One region of the Streptomyces sp. NPDC057654 genome, then DNA from elsewhere that is predicted to be linked to it. Evidence: riboswitches for the same ligand, from Rfam matches in the RefSeq annotation. Region 1 holds a riboswitch; the other holds the start of a gene.
What was found. Region 1 has a riboswitch for cyclic di-AMP ahead of ACFU99_RS30685 (NlpC/P60 family protein). Riboswitches for the same ligand answer to the same signal wherever they lie in the genome.

Region 1 (5,281 bases):
TTCGGGCAGGCGGGCGTCAACTGGATGTCCGTGCACACCGGCATCGACTTCCCGGTCGGCTACGGCACCCCTGTGATGGCCGCGACCGACGGCACCGTGCGCACGCAGTACAACTCCGCCTACGGCAACATGGCCATGGTGACCTCCCCCGACGGCACCGAGACCTGGTACTGCCACCTGAGCAGCAACAAGATCCGGTCCGGCACGGTCAAGGCCGGCGACGTCATCGCCTACTCCGGCAGCTCGGGCAACTCCACCGGCCCGCACATGCACTTCGAGGTGCGCCCCGGCAGCGGCGCGGCCATCGACCCGCTGCCCTGGCTCCGCTCCCACGGCCTCGACCCGACGTAAGCACGGAGCCCGTGGGCCGAGCCCGTCGCCGAAGCCCGGCCCCGCCCCCGTACCGCCGCTGACGCCCGTACGCCCGTACGCCCGTACGCCCGCTACAGCTTCTCGACCGGCGCGTACCGCAGCAGCAGCCGCTTCGGCTTCGCCTCGCCGAAGTCGATCGTCGCCTCCGCGTTGTCCCCGCTGCCCTTGACCGTCACGACCGTGCCGAGCCCGAACGAGTCGTGCGTGACCCGGTCGCCGACCGCCAGCTGGACCACCGGGCGGTCGCCCGCCCGGCGCGTCGCGAAGCCGCTCGGGCCCGCCTTGGAGCGCGACGAGGAGAGCGAGGACATGATCCCGCCGCCGGAACCGCCCGATCCGCCCGATCCGCCCGAGCTTCCGGAGCCCGACCGGCCCGAGCCGACCGACCCCATCGACGCCGAAGGCGTCGCGGGACCGGTCCGCTTCCACTTCACGTACTCCTCGGGGATCTCCTCCAGGAAGCGGGAGGCCGGGTTGTAGGACGGCTGGCCCCACGCGCTGCGCATCGTCGACCGGGTCAGATACAGCCGCTCGCGCGCCCGCGTGATGCCCACGTAGGCGAGCCGCCGCTCCTCCTCCAGCTCCTTGGTCTGGCCGAGCGCCCGCATGTGCGGGAAGACGCCGTCCTCCAGGCCGGTCAGGAAGACGACGGGGAACTCCAGACCCTTCGCCGTGTGCAGCGTCATCAGCGTGACGACGCCGCCGCCGTCGCCGTCCTCGTCCGGGATCTGGTCGGAGTCGGCGACCAGGGCCACCTTCTCCAGGAAGTCCGCCAGCGTGCCCGGGTTCTCCTCGTCGCGCTCCTGCTCGAACTCCAGGGCCACAGCGGCCAGTTCCTGGAGGTTCTCGATGCGGGTCTCGTCCTGCGGATCGGTGGACGCCTGGAGCTCGGCGAGATAGCCCGTGCGCTCCAGCACCGCTTCCAGTACGGTCGCGGGCCCGGCGCCCGACTCGACGACCGTGCGCAGCTCCTCCATGAGGACGTTGAAGCGCTTGACGGCGTTGGCGGAGCGGGCCGCCATGCCGTACGCCTCGTCGACGCGGCGCAGGGCCTGCGGAAAGGTGATCTTCTCGCGCAGCGACAGCGCGTCGATCATCGCCTCGGCGCGGTCGCCGATGCCGCGCTTGGGCACGTTGAGGATGCGGCGCAGCGGGACGGTGTCCTCGGGGTTGGCGAGGACGCGCAGGTAGGCGAGGACGTCGCGGACCTCCTTGCGCTCGTAGAAGCGGACGCCGCCGACGACCTTGTAGGGCAGCCCGACCCGGATGAGGATCTCCTCGAAGACACGGGACTGGGCGTTGGTGCGGTAGAAGATCGCGACGTCGCCGGCCTTGGCGTCGCCCGCGTCCGTGAGCCGGTCGATCTCGTCGGCGACGAACTGGGCCTCGTCGTGCTCGGTGTCGGCGACATAGCCGGTGATGGTGGCGCCGGCCCCGGCCTCGGTCCACAGGTTCTTGGGGCGGCGGTTCTCGTTGCGCTCGATGACGGCGTTGGCGGCGCTGAGGATGGTCTGGGTGGAGCGGTAGTTCTGCTCCAGCAGGATCGTCGTCGCGTCCGGGTAGTCCTCCTCGAACTGGAGGATGTTGCGGATGGTCGCGCCCCGGAACGCGTAGATCGACTGGTCGGCGTCGCCCACGACGCACACCTCGGCGGCCGGGACCTCGTCCGTGCCGGCGCCCACCAGCTCGCGCACCAGGGTGTACTGGGCGTGGTTGGTGTCCTGGTACTCGTCCACCAGCACGTGCCGGAAGCGGCGCCGGTAGTGGTCCGCGACGTCCGGGAACGCCTGGAGCAGGTGGACCGTGGTCATGATGATGTCGTCGAAGTCCAGCGCGTTCGCCTCGCGCAGCCTCGCCTGGTACATCGCGTACGCCTCGGCGAGAGTCTTCTCGAATCCGTCGGCGGCTTGCCCGGCGAACTCCTCCTCATCGATCAGCTCGTTCTTCAGGTTCGAGATCTTGGCGCTGAAGGACTTGGGCGGGAAGCGCTTCGGATCGAGGTCCAGGTCCCGGCAGACCAGCGCCATCAGCCGCTTGGAGTCGGCGGCGTCGTAGATCGAGAAGGATGAGGTGAAGCCGAGCTTCTTCGACTCGCGGCGCAGGATGCGCACACAGGCGCTGTGGAAGGTGAGCACCCACATCGCGTTCGCCCGGGGGCCGACGAGGTCGCCGACGCGCTCCTTCATCTCGCCCGCGGCCTTGTTGGTGAAGGTGATCGCGAGGATCTGGCCGGGGTGCACGCCGCGCGCGCCCAGCAGATGCGCGATCCGGTGCGTGAGCACGCGCGTCTTGCCGGATCCGGCTCCGGCGACGATCAGCAGCGGCCCGCCGCTGTGCACCACCGCGGCGCGCTGTTCCTCATTGAGCCCCTCCAGCAGCGCGGCGGGGTCGATGACGGGCCGGGGCGCGCCGTCCCGGTAGTACGCGTCGCGCGCTCCGGAACCGCCCTGTCCCGAGGCCGGGCCGGACCGCTGTACGGGCGCGTCGAAGGCGCCCCCGAAGAGGTCGTCCGGCACCGGCTCCGGTGCGGCGTCCTCGGGCGGCGGCGGGGGCTCCTCGCCCGAAGGTTCGAGGTCCGCCAGGAAGCTGTCGTCAAAGAGGCTGCTCATCGCCCACCGAGTCTAGGCCGCCCCACCGACACGCGGCTCCGCCTGTGGAAAACAGGGGGCGGAGGGGCCGGAGACAGGGACGGAAAGCCGCCGCCAAGAGCCCCGAACCAGGCGAAGACGGGCAGCTCAGGACGCGGAAGACAAAGTCACGGAACGGTTCCGGCATATCGCACACCAGCCTTCACAGCGGCACCACACGTTGGCTACGGTGCTCGCTCAGGCAGCCCGTCCCCCCGCCGACGTCCCGTCTGCACGGGCCGCCAACGCCGAGTCCGGCCGCGCCGCGAGGCGCCCGGAGCCGGGGACCCACACGCACCACCGGGGTGAATCGGCCCGTACGCACGCGTGGCGCGCCCGTGCGCCCGTACGGACCGTAGGGCACAAACCTTCCAAACCCGCCCGAACCCGACAGCTAACCCGGTAGGCGGTCCACGGAAGGAGTCGCCTCCCTTGGCGTCACACCGCAAGCCCCGCAGGACCGGGTACGGGCCGCTCGACACGCCCACCCGCCGCCGCACCGCCGTCGGCCTCACGACCGCGGCCCTGGCCTCCGCCACCCTGCTCTCCCAGACCGCGCACGCCGCTCCGGGCCGCCCCACAGCCCCCAAGCCCTCCGTCGAGGAAGTCCAGCGCCATGTGGACGCCCTGTACCGGCAGGCGGGCACGGCCACGCAGGAGTACAACGCGGCCAAGGAGCGTACGGACGCGCAGAGCGGCAAGGTCGACCGGCTGCTCGACGACGTGGCCAAGCGCACCGGGAAGCTCAATGACGCGCGGCGCGCGCTCGGGGCGTACGCCGCGGCGCAGTACCGCGACGGCGGCATGAGCCAGACCGCGAACCTGCTGTTCGCCTCCGACCCGCAGAGCTGGTTCGACCAGACGCATCTGATCGACCGGATGACCGGCCGGCAGGAGCAGGCCGTACGGGAGTTCCGTACGCAGCAGAAGACAGCGGCCAAGGACCGGGGCGAGGCGGTACGGAACCTGGCCGCGCTCACCGATTCGCAGAAGCAGCTGAGGGCGAAGAAGGAGACAGTCCAGGGCAAGCTCGGCGAGGCGCGGGAACTGCTGTCGAAGCTGACGGCCCAGGAGAAGGCGCGGCTGGCCGAGATCGAGCGGAAGAAGGAGGCGGCGGCCAAGAAGAAGGCCGAGGAACTGGCGAAACGCCAGGCCGAGAAGCGCAAACAGGAAGAGGCCGCGAAGAAGAAGGAGCAGGGCTCGGGATCGGGCTCTGGATCGGGCTCGGAAAGCGGCCACAAGGGAGACGGCTCCGACTCCGGGGCCCCCTCCGGGTCTCACTCCGGGACGCACTCCGCCAAGGCCGACAAGGCCATCGCCTTTGCTCGCGCACAGATGGGCAAGCCGTACGTGTGGGGCGCCACCGGGCCCAATTCGTACGACTGCTCGGGGCTGACCCAGGCGGCGTGGAAGGCGGCCGGGGTCGATCTGCCGCGGACCACCTGGGATCAGGTCAAGACCGGGACGCGGGTCGCCACGGATGATCTCCAACCGGGTGACCTGGTCTTCTTCTACGACGACATCAGCCACGTCGGCATGTACATCGGCGACGGGAAGATGATCCACGCGCCGAAGCCGGGGGCGAGCGTGCGGGTGGAATCGATCTTCTACATGCCGATCTACGGGAGCGTGCGACCGGCGTAGATCACACCCTCCCGAGCGCTGGGGGCCTGTCTCACGCCCCCTTCGGGGGCCCGGCCGGAGCCGATCACGTCCACAGCAGGGCGATGAAGATGTTGGCGACGGTCAGGGCCCCCACGATGCCGAAGACGGGCGGCTCCACCTTCTCGTCGTCCCGCTTCACATAGACCAGGCCGAGGATCACGACCAGGAACGCCAGCTTGATTCCGATCTTGACGGTGTTGAGCGAGTAGTCCTGCGACTGGTCGAGACCGACCAGCGCGACGCCCGTCACCAGCATGGTCAGCGCGCCGTGCAGCATCGCCGGGACCATGCGCGCCTCGCCCTTGCCCATGGCCTTCATCTGGGTGAGAAAGCCGCCGAGCAGGGCCGCGATGCCGATGATGTGCAGGCCGACGACGGCGTGAATCAGTACGTCCATGAGGCCCGACAGTATCCGGGGCCTTATCACCCGCCGGCAGTCAGGTCAGCCTCATTCGCCGCTTCGATCAAGGGCGGCCGAAATCTTCCCGTACGAGCGCGAGTGGAGCGATCGCGTGCGGTCACCGTGCGCACGGTTTCATCCAATAGCGGTCATGCCCGCGCAGCCCCGTGACGGTCGGGCCTAGCGTCCTGCCCCAGGTGACCGGCTCCCCACTGGC
Region 2 (14,020 bases), on a different contig from region 1:
GACGCGGCTCCGTCGGTGAAGCAGGCGCGGGGAGCGGCTGCTTCAGCGTGAGGCGACGGTGACGGCGACGTCGGCGGAGGGCGTACCGACGGCGGTAGCGGCAGCGGGTGCCGGGGTGGGTGCGGTCCGCCGCAGCACCACATACCCGCCGTCGCCGCCGAGGTACGTGTAAGCCGTACCCGGGTGCATCCGCTGGGTCTCGTCGAGCAGTTCCGCCGGCGCCTTCGCCTCGTCGTTGCGCAGCGCCACATAGTCGGGCTGTATCCCGCCGGTCCCTCCTATCCAGAACACTCGGCAGCGGTCGGTGAGCCTGCTTATCGGGCCGACGTTGGCCTCGACGGTCGCGTTGTCGGGGATGCGGTTCAGGAGCCGGTCGACGGCGCTGACCGCCGACGACTTGCGGTAGGTGTCGGCCTCGGTGAGGTCGGCCAGGGGGAGCGACGTGGTGAGTGCGAGCGCCGCGGCGGCCACGGCCGCGGGTATGTGATGGGCGTACGAGCGCAGCCAAGCGCGGGGACTCGCGCCCACCCCGGTGAGCGCGTCGACGAGGGCGATGAACACGACTGGCATGAGCACCGCGCTGTAGTGCCAGTCGATGCCCCAGTAGTGGTCGTCGTGGGACAGGAACCGCCAGGCCAGCGTGGGCAGCGCCACGATCAGCAGCGGGGAGCGCAGCGCGAGCAGCCCGGTGGTGGGCAGCAGGATCCACAGCAGGGTGCGGATCGCGGTGTCGAAGGGAATGGTGGGCGCCGGCCCGCCGTCGCCGTTGAGCTTGTTCCAGTAGTCGTACGAGCCGCCGTTGTTGAACCCCGGAATGACGACGCCAAAGGTGATGATGGCCGCGACGAGCCCGAAGGCGACGAGCCCGGCGGCCAGCGCGACCATGCGCGGCTGCTCCTTGCCGCGGAGCCGCACCAGCATGACGGCCCCGATGGCCGCGACGGTCAGCCCGAGGTCCTCCTTGACCAGGACGAGAGGCAGCGCCCAGCAGACCGCTGTCCACCAGCGCTGCCGCAGGACCGCTTCCAGGGAGAAGGCGATCAGCGGCATCGCGAAGGCGATCTCGTGGAAGTCGAATTCGACGGCGCGCTGGACACCCCAGGAGAGTCCGAAGGCCAGACCGATGGCGAGCCCGCGCTTTCGCCCCAGCAGATGGGCGGCGACGCGCGCCACGGGTATGACGGAGACCGCGAACAGCACCGCCTGCGCGACGAGCAGCGTCACGGGGGTGGGAAAGACCCGGTAGAAGGGCGCGAGGAGAGCGGTGACCGGGCTGAAGTGGTCGCCGAGGATATTGGCGCCGGGCCCCTTCAGATCGGCGACCGGCGCCTGGAAGTGGGCGTAGGCGCGTATGGCCTGCTCGAAGATCCCCAGGTCCCACGACATCGTCAGCAAGCGCCGGTAGCGGCAGATGGACAGCGCGGCGAAGGCGATGAAGAGCGCGGCTGCGAGCCAGTACGGGTCCAGGCGCGGGTTGCGCAGGGCCGCGGCGCGCGCACCGGCGGCGGGCGCGGCCTCGGCCGTGCTGCGGCCGGGTGTTGCGACTGCTGCGGCCGTGTCCATGGGCGGTCCTTGTCTCGGGGGATCGGGGGATCGGGGGATCGGGGGATCGGGGGATCGGGGGATCGGGGATCGGGATCTCGGGTCTTGTGGGCCTTGTCCGTGGCGTCGATTCGGGGCGTTTACCCAGGATGCCGGTCCAGGACGTCGCCCCAGGATGTCGATCCGGGCTGTCGAAAAGATACGCGAAGGGGATGGGCGGCTCGGGTGCTCTTCGTGGACGGCCGGGCAAGCGGACGGTCGGACGGATAGATGGACGGTCGGTCGCTGCGTCGCGCCGGTCTTCTTTGGTGGGGGTTCCTCTGGTGAGAGTGATGACGGTCAGGCCGTCGTCGGTTGCGGCCGGACCTTCGCGAATGAGGATCGCGTCTTCCCCTCCCCTTTCTCTTCCCTCCCCTCTCTCTTCTCGCGCCTGTGCTCGCGGGCGCGGTTCGGCTCTGTGCTCCCCTCCTCTCCCCTCCTCTTTCTTCTCCTCTCGTCTCGTGTGCTGGAGCCGGGCTGGATCCGCCCGCCGCGTGAGCGGATATGACAATGACAGCAGGGTCTGTGAATCGAGTCAACCATGTTCACTGGTTCGAGTGAGTTCACGGCCGTGAAGGCGGTTTTGCGGATTCGATGGGTATGCTCGGCGTCACAACAGATCGGAACAGCTCAGACAACCGCGGAACAGGCGGAACAGACGGAATAGTTCGGGCAACTCATGAGTGCGAGGGGACGGGAGCGCATGCAGGACAACGCAGCAGAGGTGACGGCTGCCGGGATCGCCCGGCTCGCCGGGGTGGGCCGGGCCGCCGTCAGTAACTGGCGCCGTCGTCACGACGACTTCCCCAAGCCCGTCGGCGGCTCGGACACCAGCCCGACCTTCGCGCTCAGCGCCATCGAGCGATGGCTGCGCGACCAGGGGAAAGTCGGTGAGATCCCGCTGAGCGAGCGGGTCTGGCAGCAGATCGCCGGGCACCCGGCCGGCGCCGTGACAGCCCTTCGTCACGCGGGCAGCGTGCTCGTGCTCGTGCGGGACCGGCCCGCGGACTGGGCGGAGCTCGCCGAGCTCGCCGACCCCGATCTGGCCGAGGCGCTGCCGTCGGCCCTCGGCGCCGCGCTGACCGCCCGGCTCGGCAACCTGCACCCGGTCGCCCTGCCCAGCCCGGTCGAGGTCGCCGCGTCCGCTCTTCTTCTGCGCGGGTCCGCCGAGCTCGCCACCGGCCTCGGCCCCCGGACGGCGTACGAGTTCCTGCTCGGCCGGCAGCTCGACGCCAACCCCCGGCAGTACACCCTCACCCCGTCCGCCCCCGCCGAACTGATGGCCGCCATCGCCGAATCCGGACTCGACCGGGACGGTGTACGCACCGTCTTCGACCCCGCGTCCGGTACGGGCAGCCTGCTGCGCGCCGCCGACACCAGCGGACCGCTGCACACCCGGGCCGTCTTCGCCCAGGAGGCCGACCCCGACCTCGCCGCGCTCAGCGCGCTGCGGCTCGCCCTGCACAGCACGGCCCAGGTGCGGGTGCGAGCGGGCGACAGCCTGCGGGCGGACGTGTTCCCCGAGCTGGAGGCGGACGTCGTGCTCTGCCACCCACCGTTCAACGAACGCAACTGGGGCCATGACGAGCTGGCGTACGACCCCCGCTGGGAATACGGCTACCCGGCCCGGACCGAATCCGAGCTGGCCTGGGTCCAGCACGCACTCGCCCGGCTGCGCACCGGGGGCACCGCCGTCCTGCTGATGCCTCCCGCCGCCGCCTCCCGCCGCTCCGGCCGCCGCATCCGCGCCGACCTGCTCCGCCACGGTGCGCTGCGCGCCGTCATCGCACTGCCCGCGGGAGCCGCGCCGCCCTACGGCATCCCCTTGCACCTGTGGGTGCTGCGCCGCCCCACCGCTCAACCCCTGCCCGCACCGCACCTCTTGCTCATCGACACCGCCGACCTGGCCGCCACCAATCGCGACCAGCTGCCCTGGCAGGCCGTGCGCACGGCGGTGCTCGACGCCTGGCAGGACTTCGACCGGAACGGCGCCATCGAGAAGAAGCCCGGAGTCTGCCGCTCGCTGCCGGTCATCGACGTCCTTGACGACGACGTCGACCTCGCCCCCGCCCGACATCTGCCCCCGCCCTCGGCGGGCGGTGGAGCCGCCGAGCTGGCTGAGGTGCACGCGCGGCTCACCACCGCGCTGCGGCGCACCTCCGGGCTCACCCCCGACCCCGCGAGACCTCTCACGTCCGTAGAGGCAGCCATCCCCGGCCGCTGGTCCACCACCACCGTCGGCGAGCTGGCCCGCGCCGGGGCCCTGGCACTGCGCGCCGGCGGGAGCGGCGCGAGCCCCGATCCGACAGGCGCGCCTCCTGTCCTGACGGACCATGACGTCATAGGGGGGTCCGAGCCGTCGGGCACGCTCCCCGAGGGTGCGGCCGAGGAGCCCATCCTCGTAGAGGAGGGCGACGTGGTGGTGCCCGTCCTCGGCGATGTCACCGTGGCCCGTGTCATCGACGCCGCGAGCGCCGGAGCGGCGCTCGGCCGCGGGCTGAACCTCCTGCGCCCCGACCCGGCCACTCTCGATCCGTGGTTCCTCGCCGGGTTTCTGCGCGGCACCGCCAACCAGCGCCAGGCCAGCAGTTATGCCTCCACGCCCACCCGGCTCGACGTCCGCCGGCTCCAACTGCCGCGCGTACCCCTGTCCGACCAGCGGCGCTACGGCCGCCGCTTCCGCTCCCTCGCTTCCTTCGAGGAGTCGCTGAGGCTCGCCGCACGGCTCGGCGAGCAGCTCGTACAGGGCCTGTACGACGGGCTGACGGACGGTACCGCGCGCCCGGAGTGATCGAACCCCCTCCGGCTGGGGCTGCTGGGGACTGGGGCCGTCGGCGGCTGGGAGCGAGAGCCGGCGGCCGGGCAAGGACCGAGGCCGGGCGGGACCGGGGCTGGGCGGGGACCGGGCAAGGACCGAGGCCGGGCGGGACCGAGGCCGGGCGGGGACCGGGGTTGGGCGGGGACTGGGCAAGGGCCGGAGGCTGCGCAAGGGGCGGGCTTGGGCAAGGGCCGGAGGCCGGGCAAGGGTTGGGCGGGGGCTGAGCAGGGGAGAGAGGGAGGCGTCGGCGCAGAAGCCAGGAAGGGGAGCAATCTGTGCGGAACGGTCCATAGCCGGAAGGCTGTTCCCCCTGTCACACCGTCACCAGCGGGCCGCATCTCCGTTCGTATCCCAACCGGCCCCGAATCGTTGGTCGAATCAGTGGCCTGGACCACGCGGACTCCCTAACATCGATCAACGCCAGCTCGATGCGACCACCCGCCATCCGACCGCCACCCCCTCCAGGAGGGGCTTCGTACGGCCTTTGTCATCACGGCCCTTCTCATCACGGCCCTTGCTATAAACGATCTTCGCCGGGAGGCTCCATGCACCGCCGCAGGACTGCGCTCTCCGTCTCCGCCGCCGCACTGCTGGTCGCGGCCCCCATGCTCACCGCGTGCGGCTCCGCCCCGCATCCCGGCGCGGCAGCCGTCGTCGGCAAGGACCGGATCAGCGTGTCCCAGCTCCAGGCCCAGGTGAAGGACGTACGGGACGCGCAGCGGGGGTCGCCGCAGGCCGAGCAGCTCGTCGCGGCCAGCCCCAGGCTCGGCCAGGACACCCTCGTCCGCCTCATCCAGTACCGGATCGTGGACAAGGCCGCCGAGGACAACGGGGTCGACGTGACCCGCCGCGAGGTGCAGCGGCAGCGCGCCGCGCTGGAGAAGGCGAACGGCGGTGCGGAGGCGGTGCGGGCCAGGTTCCTGTCGCTGGGCGTCGCGCCGGGCCAGATCGACCAGGCCATCAAGATGGACTACACGCGAGCCAAGCTGGACCAGCGGCTCGGGGCCGCCCGCACCAACCAGGTACTGATGGCGACGTCCAAGTCCATCGGCGTCGACGTCAATCCGCGCTACGGCAGCTGGGACGCCAGGCGCGGCACCGCTCAGGCCGCCAGCGAGCCGTGGCTGCGGGCGGCCACGGCGACGCCCGAGCAGCGAATGTGAGCGGTCGCTTACGCTCGACGGCGTGAACGCTTCCGCGCCGGACGGCTCCGGCCGCCACGACATCCGCCACGACATCGCGCCCCCGCACCGCACTGCCGCCCCGCGGGACGGCACCGGGCCCGCGGACGGTGCGGCCGACCCCGGCCGTATCGTCCTGCTGACCACGAGCCACCGGGTCGCCCCCGGTCTGCTGTCGTGGCCCGCCTGGCAGGTGCTGCGCGCAGCCGACCGGGTGCTGTGCGCCGACCCCGGCCACCCTCAGCTGCCGTATCTGGGGGAAGCCGGCGTCGAAGCCGAGCGGGCGGTGCCGGACGCCCGTGAGCTGGTCGGCTACTGCCTGGACGGCGGGCGCACCGCCGTGGTCGTCACCTCGGCGGAGGGTGAGTCGGCGCTCACCGCCGGGCTCGCCCGGCTCGCGGGCTCCGGACGGGAGCGGATGCCCGCGCTGGAGCTGCTCCCCGGCTCGTACGACCTGCCGGGGGCGCGCCTGCTCGACCTGGTGCAGGTCATGGACCGGATCCGCCGGGCCTGTCCGTGGAGCGGGGTCCGTACGCACGAGGACCTCGCGAAGTACGCGGTCGAGGAGACCTACGAACTGCTCGAAGCCATCGAGGAAGGAGACAGGGAGGCAGTGCGCGAGGAGCTGGGCGATGTGCTGCTCCAGGTCGTCTTCCACGCGCGCATCGCCCAGGACGACCCGGACGAGCCGTTCGCCATCGACGATGTCGCGGGCACCATCGTCGACAAACTCATCCACCGGCACCCGCACGTCTTCGGGGAGGAGAGCGCGGAGAGCGCCGAAGACGTACGAGAGCACTGGATGCGGACCAAGGCGATCGAGAAGCAGCGCGACTCGGTCACCGAAGGCGTGCCGCTCGGACAGCCCGCCCTCGCCCTGGTCGCCAAGCTCGCCTCCAGGGCGCGCGGGGCCGGGCTCGGTGTGGAGGCGCCGGTCGGGCCGGGCATCGGGTACGAGCTGCTGGCGCTCGCCGTGCGGGCCGAGGCGGAGGGGATGGAACCGGAGACGGCACTGCGCGCTGCCGCCCGTACCTACCGTGACGCGATCCGCGCCGCGGAGTCCGGCCCTACCGCCGACTGAGCCCGCGGCCGAGGTCGACGAGCCCGTGGTAAACGACGCTGATCCGCGGTCAATGACGCCGATCCGCGGTCAACGACGTCGATCCGCGGCCAACGTCGCCGATCCGCGGTCAAGGTCGACGAGCCTGCGGCCAAGAGCGTCGAGTCCGTGGCCAAGAGTGTCGAGCCTGTGGCCGAGGGGGGCGAGCCTGTGGCCGAAGTCGTCGGGCCCCGGGGCAGCTCGGCACCACCCGGCTCAGCCCGCCCCGCCGTCGCCCTCGCCCCGCCCCCGCCTCCTCCCCTCCTCCCCGCCGCCCGTCGAGTCGGCCGGGCCGGGCTGGGTGGCCTGGTCCGTGGGGTGAACACATCGGGGCGGCGTCCGTACACCCGTTCGGCCTATGGGGCGAGATGTCTGGGCGATCGGGGGGTACCCCAGTGCCATGCACTCAGAGATTCTTGATCTCGCCGCCGATAACGGGCTGCGTGGTGGGATTGCTCCGCTGGCCGTCGGGATCGTCGTGGTGGCCCTGTTGATCGGGGCCGTGGCCTACGGGCGCAAGCGGCGGGAGCGGGAGCCTGCGCCGCCGCAGGAGCCGCAGGAGCGGGCCGGTTCCTGGCAGACGCCGGAGGAGCAGAGCGGGCCCGTGCCCGCCGATCACGGGCCCGGTCATGACGGGGAGCGGGACGCGCTCGGCTATGTGAAGGAGGGGCGGGCCACTGACGAGCTGGCGCAGGACGGGCACCGTTACCTGCCGCACGAGCTGACGGACCCGGACAGCCACAGCGACCCGGAGCAGAAGCCGCGCAAGTGGAACGAAGGGGGGAGCGGCGGCTTCGGCAGCGGCGGCGGGGGGCACACGTAGGCGCAGTAGGCACACGTAGGCACTGGGATCGCTGCCCGGAGCGTTGCCCGGAATGCGCCTCGGGCGGTGGGGGCGGGCTCCTATAGCGTCGAGGGGTGCACGACAAGAACGCCGACAGCCCCGTCCCTGCCCTCTTCAGCTGGGAATTCGCCGCCGACCCCTACCCCGCGTACGCGTGGCTGCGCGAGCACGCGCCCGTACGCCGTACCGAGCTGCCCAGCGGGATCGAGGCGTGGCTCGTCACGCGGTACGCGGATGCCCGGCAGGCGCTCGCGGACGGGCGGTTGTCGAAGAACCCCGTGCACCACGCGGACGACGCGCAGGGAAAGAGCAAGACGGGCATTCCGGGCGAGCGCAGCGCGGGTCTGATGACGCATCTGCTGAACATCGACCCGCCGGACCACACGCGGCTGCGTCGGCTGGTCTCGAAGGCGTTCACTCCGCGCCGGATCGCGGAGTTCGCCCCGCGCGTGCAGGAGCTGACGGACGACCTGATCGACGCCTTCGCGGCGCGGGGCAGCGCCGACCTCATCCATGAGTTCGCCTTTCCCCTCCCCATTTATGCGATCTGCGATCTGCTGGGCGTGCCCCGCGAGGACCAGGACGGCCTGCGGGATTGGGCGGGCATGATGATCCGGCACGGCGGCGGGCCGCGCGGCGGCGTCGCGAGGGCCGTGAAGAAGATTCGCGGGTACCTGGCCGAGCTGATTCACCGCAAGCGACGGGGCGACGGCGACGACCTGATCTCCGATCTCATCCGAGCCTCCGACCACGGCGAGCACCTCACCGAAGAGGAGGTCGTGGCCATGTGTTTCGTGCTCTTGTTCGCTGGTTTCGAAACGACCATCAACTTGATCGGCAACGGCGCCCATGCTCTGCTGCGCCACCCCGAGCAGCGGGCCGCCCTTCAAAGCTCCCTCGCCGACGACGAGTACGGATTGTTGGAGGCGGGGGTGGAGGAACTGCTGCGCTTCGACGGGCCCGTGGAGATGGCGACATGGCGCTACGCGACTCAAGCACTGGAAATCGGCGGAGTCGCCATCGCGGAAGGGGACCCCGTCCTCGTCGTGCTGGCGGCGGCGGATCGCGACCCGGAGCGGTTCGCCGACCCGGACGCGCTCGACCTCTCGCGAAGTGACAATCAGCACCTCGGATACGGGCACGGCATCCACTACTGCATCGGCGCGCCGCTCGCCCGGCTGGAGGGCCGGACCGCCCTCGCGACGCTGCTGCGCCGCCTGCCCGACCTGCGTCTCGCGGCGGAACCGGAGGAGTTGCGGTGGCGCGGCGGGCTCATCATGCGCGGACTGCGCACACTGCCCGTGGAGTTCACGCCCCGCCAGAAGTGACGAAGCGTCAAGCGACGTGACCTCCGCGTGACCTCGGCTACATCGGCTTGTGACTGACTGAGCTCGTCGCTATCTTCAACCGACAACTCAGCTGCCACACGAGAGGCAACCGCATGCGCACCGGGAACGGTCGACACCGCCGCCCCCGTCAGGTCCCGGCCATTGTCGTAGCAGCGGGGGTGACGGGCGCCGGAATCGCCATGCCGCTGCTCGCGGCCACTGGTGCGAACGCCGCGGACACCGCGACCTGGGACCGCGTGGCCCAGTGTGAGAGCGGCGGGACATGGAGCGCGGACGAGGGGGACGGCTTCTACGGCGGGCTCCAGCTGTCGCAGTCGACATGGGATCTGTACGGGGGGAAGGCGTACGCGCCGAGACCCGACCTGGCCAGCCGGGCCCAGCAGATAGCCGTGGCCCAGAAGATCCTGGACGGTCAGGGCACCAAGCCCTGGTCGGGCTGCGCGGTCAGTTCCGGCCTCACGCGCGGCAGCGCGTCCCCCGGCGTGGACCCGGGCAGCTCGGAGGCGCCCTCCTCGGGCTCCTCGGACTCCTCCAAGGCGTCTTCCCAGCCGTCCTCCAAGCCCTCCTCGCAGTCGTCCGAGCCGTCGCACAGTTCGTCGCAAGGTTCCTCACACGGCTCCGAGTCCTCGAAGGGCTCCTCGGGCGACGGCCGTGCGGACTCGGACAAGGACCAGCCAGGGAAGGCCGGGCCCGGGAAGGGCGGGTCGAGCGCGACGCCGAGCGGTAAGGACACCGGTAAGGCGGACGCCGGTAAGAAGGGGTCCGGCTCGGCCGAGAGCCCCGAGCCCGGCGGCAAGCCCTCCCAGACGCCCTCCAGCACCCCCTCCACGCCCTCTGGGTCCTCCGCCGACACCGACCCCACCGCCCCCACGACGGGGGCCACGGGCACGCCCGCGCCCGGCGAGGGCCGGCACCGGGGCGGTTCCGATGAAGGGGAGAAGGGGAGTAAGGGGAGCGACAGCACCGAAAGCCCCGCAGGTTCCGCGCGGGACGACGGCGGGCGGAGCGGCGGCCGGCACGCCTCGCGCGGCGGGGAGGCGCGGAGCGGGGACTCGTCCCGTACGCCCCAACAGGCCCCCCGCGACTACACGGTGCGGTCGGGAGACAGTCTGTCCGTGATCGCGGAGGAGCACTCCGTCTCCGGCGGCTGGAACACCCTCTACGAACGCAACCACAGCACCGTGGGAAGCGACCCTGATCTGATTTTCCCTGGTCAAAAGCTTGATCTCGGAACGTGAGAACGACGGTACGGGCGGTATGTCCGTTCCGGAGGAAAGTGAGACATGGGTCTCGTTGACAGTCTCGGTTTCCTCACCTGTCCGATCTTTCCCTACCGTCTCTCACCTGCGGAAATGCGCTGTTTCTGTGGGTACGGAGGGGCAACTGCCGCCAGGAGGGGGGGTTTGAACCCTCCTGGGCAGTGTGTTTAACGTCGTCACCGCTCGCCACCGTGAGCACCACGATCGCCACGCCGAATCCTGCCGGCGGTCGCTGGAATAGTCGCGAAAGCGCCGTAGGCAGGAGCGGGGGAACCAAGGTAGGCCGCCGGAACGGCCCGTCGACAGTGACGGGGACCGGGACGGCTAGGGGTGAAGCCCCGTGTGCTCCGGCACACGAGGCCGGGCAGCTCACAGCCCGAACCCGACAGCTCACCTCGTAGGCGTCGGTGAGGAAACCAACATGCTTATCTCCAAGGGCAAGCACCGCCGTCCGTCCAAGGCCGTCCGTGTCGCCACGCTCGCCGGTGTCGCCGGTGCCGCGGTTGCCGTCCCGCTGATGGGCGCCACCTCCGCCTCCGCCGCCTCCGTCTCCACCTGGGACAAGGTCGCGCAGTGCGAGTCCGGTGGCAACTGGTCGATCAACACCGGCAACAGCTACTACGGCGGCCTGCAGTTCAGTAACTCCAGCTGGGCCGCGGCCGGCGGCACCAAGTACGCCCCGCGCGCCGACCTGGCCACCAAGGGCCAGCAGATCGCCACCGCCGAGAAGCTTCTCGCCATGCAGGGTCCGGGCGCCTGGTCCTGCGCCGGCGCCGGCAACCTGACCTCCGGCGGCCCCTCCGCCAGCGTCAACACCGGCGGCGGCTCGCACAGCAGCGGCTCGCAGCACGCCGACCGCAGCCAGCGTCAGGCCGCGCCGAAGCAGCAGGCCCCGAAGCACTACGCGCCGAAGCAGCAGGCCCCCAAGCAGGCCGCGCCCAAGGCCGCGCCGCAGCCCGTCGCGCCGAAGTCCATCCAGAAGGGCGACGGCGAGTACAAGGTCAAGTCCGGCGACACCCTCGGCAAGATCGCCAAGGAGCACGGCGTCAAGGGCGGCTGGCAGAAGGTGTACGACCTGAACAAGGGCATCGTCTCCGACGCCAACCTGATCTACCCGGGTCAGCAGCTCCACCTGAGCTGATCCGCTTCCCGGGGGGCGGCTTCATCACCGTCCCCCTGTCTCTCCGCTCATGAGAGACCGCCCCGCTCCGGCGCGCCATCCCCCCCCCGATCGCGCCGAAGCGGGGCACTCGCATGTCCGGGGTCTGTCGTCGGCCTTTGCGGCCTGACCGGTTCCCGCCCCCGTTCCCCCTTCGGCGAACAACGCCGCCATTCGTCCTCTGATCTGGCCCTTTGGCTCATTTTTCGGTCCACGCTCCGGGCTGCGCGCGGGCGGACGCCCCCCGGCCCGTTAGGCTCGGGGTGCAGAAACCAGTCACCCCATGAAGGAGACACTCGTGCCGTCCATCGACGTCGTCGTAGCTCGCGAGATCCTCGACTCGCGAGGCAACCCCACGGTCGAGGTCGAGGTCGGCCTCGACGACGGCTCCACGGGCCGTGCCGCCGTGCCGTCCGGCGCCTCCACCGGTGCCTTCGAGGCGCTGGAGCTGCGCGACGGCGACCGCAACCGCTACCAGGGCAAGGGCGTCGAGAAGGCCGTTCTCGCCGTCATCGAGCAGATCGGCCCGGAGCTCGTCGGCTACGACGCCACCGAGCAGCGCCTGATCGACCAGGCGATGTTCGACCTGGACGCCACCGCGGACAAGTCCTCGCTCGGCGCCAACGCCATCCTCGGCGTCTCCCTCGCCGTCGCGCACGCCGCCTCCGAGGCGTCCGACCTGCCGCTCTTCCGCTACCTCGGCGGCCCGAACGCGCACCTGCTGCCGGTGCCGATGATGAACATCCTCAACGGCGGCTCGCACGCCGACTCCAACGTGGACATCCAGGAGTTCATGATCGCGCCGATCGGCGCGGAGTCCTTCTCCGAGGCGCTGCGCTGGGGCACCGAGGTCTACCACACGCTCAAGAGCGTGCTGAAGGAGCGCGGCCTGTCCACCGGCCTCGGCGACGAGGGCGGTTTCGCCCCGAACCTGGGCTCGAACCGCGAGGCGCTCGACCTCATCATCGAGGCCATCAAGCAGGCCGGTTACGCGCCCGGCCAGGACATCGCGCTCGCGCTCGACGTCGCCGCCTCCGAGTTCTACAAGGACGGCGTCTACGCCTTCGAGGGCCAGGAGCGCTCCGCCGCGCAGATGACGGAGTACTACGAGGAGCTCGTCGCCTCCTACCCGCTGGTCTCCATCGAGGACCCGCTGTACGAGGACGACTGGGCGGGCTGGAAGGTCCTCACCGACAAGCTGGGCGAGAAGGTCCAGATCGTCGGCGACGACCTGTTCGTCACCAACCCGGAGCGCCTCGGCCGCGGCATCGAGGAGGGCGCCGCCAACGCCCTGCTGGTCAAGGTCAACCAGATCGGCTCGCTGACCGAGACGCTGGACGCCGTCGAGCTGGCCCAGCGCAACGGCTTCAAGTGCATGATGTCCCACCGCTCCGGCGAGACCGAGGACGTCACCATCGCCGACCTGGCCGTCGCCACCAACTGCGGCCAGATCAAGACCGGCGCCCCGGCCCGCTCCGAGCGCGTCGCCAAGTACAACCAGCTGCTGCGCATCGAGGAGATCCTCGACGACGCGGCGGTCTACGCCGGCCGCTCCGCGTTCCCGCGCTTCAAGGGCTGACACCACCGCCCGCGAGCTCGCGGAACACGGCCGTACGCGGCCGAGCGCGTAAGCGAAGCGTCCCCGGCACCGGTCCCGTACCGTTGCCGGGGACGTGTACGTACGCGGGTCGCACGGGCGACGAGGGCGACGAGACAGGGGAGGCGGCTGTGCCGGCGGATCGGTTCTCCACGGCGACCAGGCTGAAGGCGCTCGGCGAGCAGGCCGCCGCCCGCGTGTACCGGACCCGGCCCGTGCGCCGCAACCGCCTCACCGGCCGGGCGGCGCTGCTCGCGCTCGTCGTCTGCTCGCTGGTCGTCGCCCTGGCCTACCCGATGCGTCAGTTCATCACCCAGCGCTCGGACATCGGCGACCAGCTGCGGCAGTCGCAGAAGGCGCGCGACGAGGTCAAGCGGCTGCGCGAGGAGAAGGCGCGGCTGAAGGACCCGGCCTACATCGAGCAGCAGGCGCGCGAGCACCTGCACTACGAACGGCCGGGGGAGACCGGCTACAGCGTGGTGGACGGCGGCGGCGACGCCAAGCGGCCCAAGGACCAGGGCGGCGCGGGCCGCTCCTGGTCCGACAACCTCTGGGACGGGGTGGACAAGGCCGACGGGCGGCGCTGAGCCCGTACGGACGCGCCGCCGAGCCGTACGTACCCGACCCGCGCGACATCCGCCCGTACGACCGCGACACCGAGCCCGTATGGCTGGCGGCTCCGAGCACGTACGGCCCCGGCGCGTACGATCCGGGCCACACCGTTCGGGTCACACCGTCCGGGCCACACCGACCGAGACGACGACACGAGAAGACCGAGTACGAGCGAGCCCATGGACACCCCTCCTCCCCAGACCGAGCCCACGACGCCGACGGACGCGGACATCGCCGCGTTCAAGGAGCAGCTGGGCCGCCCCCCGCGCGGCCTGCGCTCCATCGCGCACCGCTGCCCCTGCGGCAACCCCGATGTGGTCGAGACCGCGCCGCGCCTGGAGGACGGCACGCCGTTCCCGACGCTCTACTACCTCACCTGCCCGCGCGCGGCCTCCGCGATCGGGACGCTGGAGGCGGACGGCGTGATGAAGACGATGACGGCCCGGCTGGCGGCCGATCCGGAGCTGGCCGCCGCGTACCGGGCCGCGCACGAGGACTACATCGCCCGCCGCGACGCCATC

Region 2: it holds a riboswitch for cyclic di-AMP, as region 1 does, so the genes downstream of both, ACFU99_RS07155 (transglycosylase family protein) here and ACFU99_RS30685 (NlpC/P60 family protein) in region 1, are expected to answer to the same signal.

The regions. Positions count from the first base shown of each region.
Region 1 covers NZ_JBHVHQ010000564.1:107-5,387, reverse strand. The annotation lists partial or broken gene ACFU99_RS30695 (M23 family metallopeptidase) at 1-351, shown strand, start outside; gene pcrA (DNA helicase PcrA) at 444-2,981, opposite strand; cyclic di-AMP (ydaO/yuaA leader) riboswitch at 3,236-3,424, shown strand; gene ACFU99_RS30685 (NlpC/P60 family protein) at 3,432-4,643, shown strand; gene ACFU99_RS30680 (hypothetical protein) at 4,708-5,061, opposite strand.
Region 2 covers NZ_JBHVHQ010000052.1:1,052-15,071, forward strand. The annotation lists gene ACFU99_RS07120 (DUF2079 domain-containing protein) at 43-1,563, opposite strand; gene ACFU99_RS07125 (N-6 DNA methylase) at 2,285-4,372, shown strand; gene ACFU99_RS07130 (SurA N-terminal domain-containing protein) at 4,945-5,562, shown strand; gene ACFU99_RS07135 (nucleoside triphosphate pyrophosphohydrolase) at 5,636-6,661, shown strand; gene ACFU99_RS07140 (DUF6479 family protein) at 7,080-7,502, shown strand; gene ACFU99_RS07145 (cytochrome P450) at 7,598-8,851, shown strand; gene ACFU99_RS07150 (transglycosylase family protein) at 9,031-10,110, shown strand; cyclic di-AMP (ydaO/yuaA leader) riboswitch at 10,372-10,550, shown strand; gene ACFU99_RS07155 (transglycosylase family protein) at 10,553-11,272, shown strand; gene eno (phosphopyruvate hydratase) at 11,589-12,869, shown strand; gene ACFU99_RS07165 (septum formation initiator family protein) at 13,019-13,474, shown strand; gene ACFU99_RS07170 (DUF501 domain-containing protein) at 13,679-14,020, shown strand, end outside.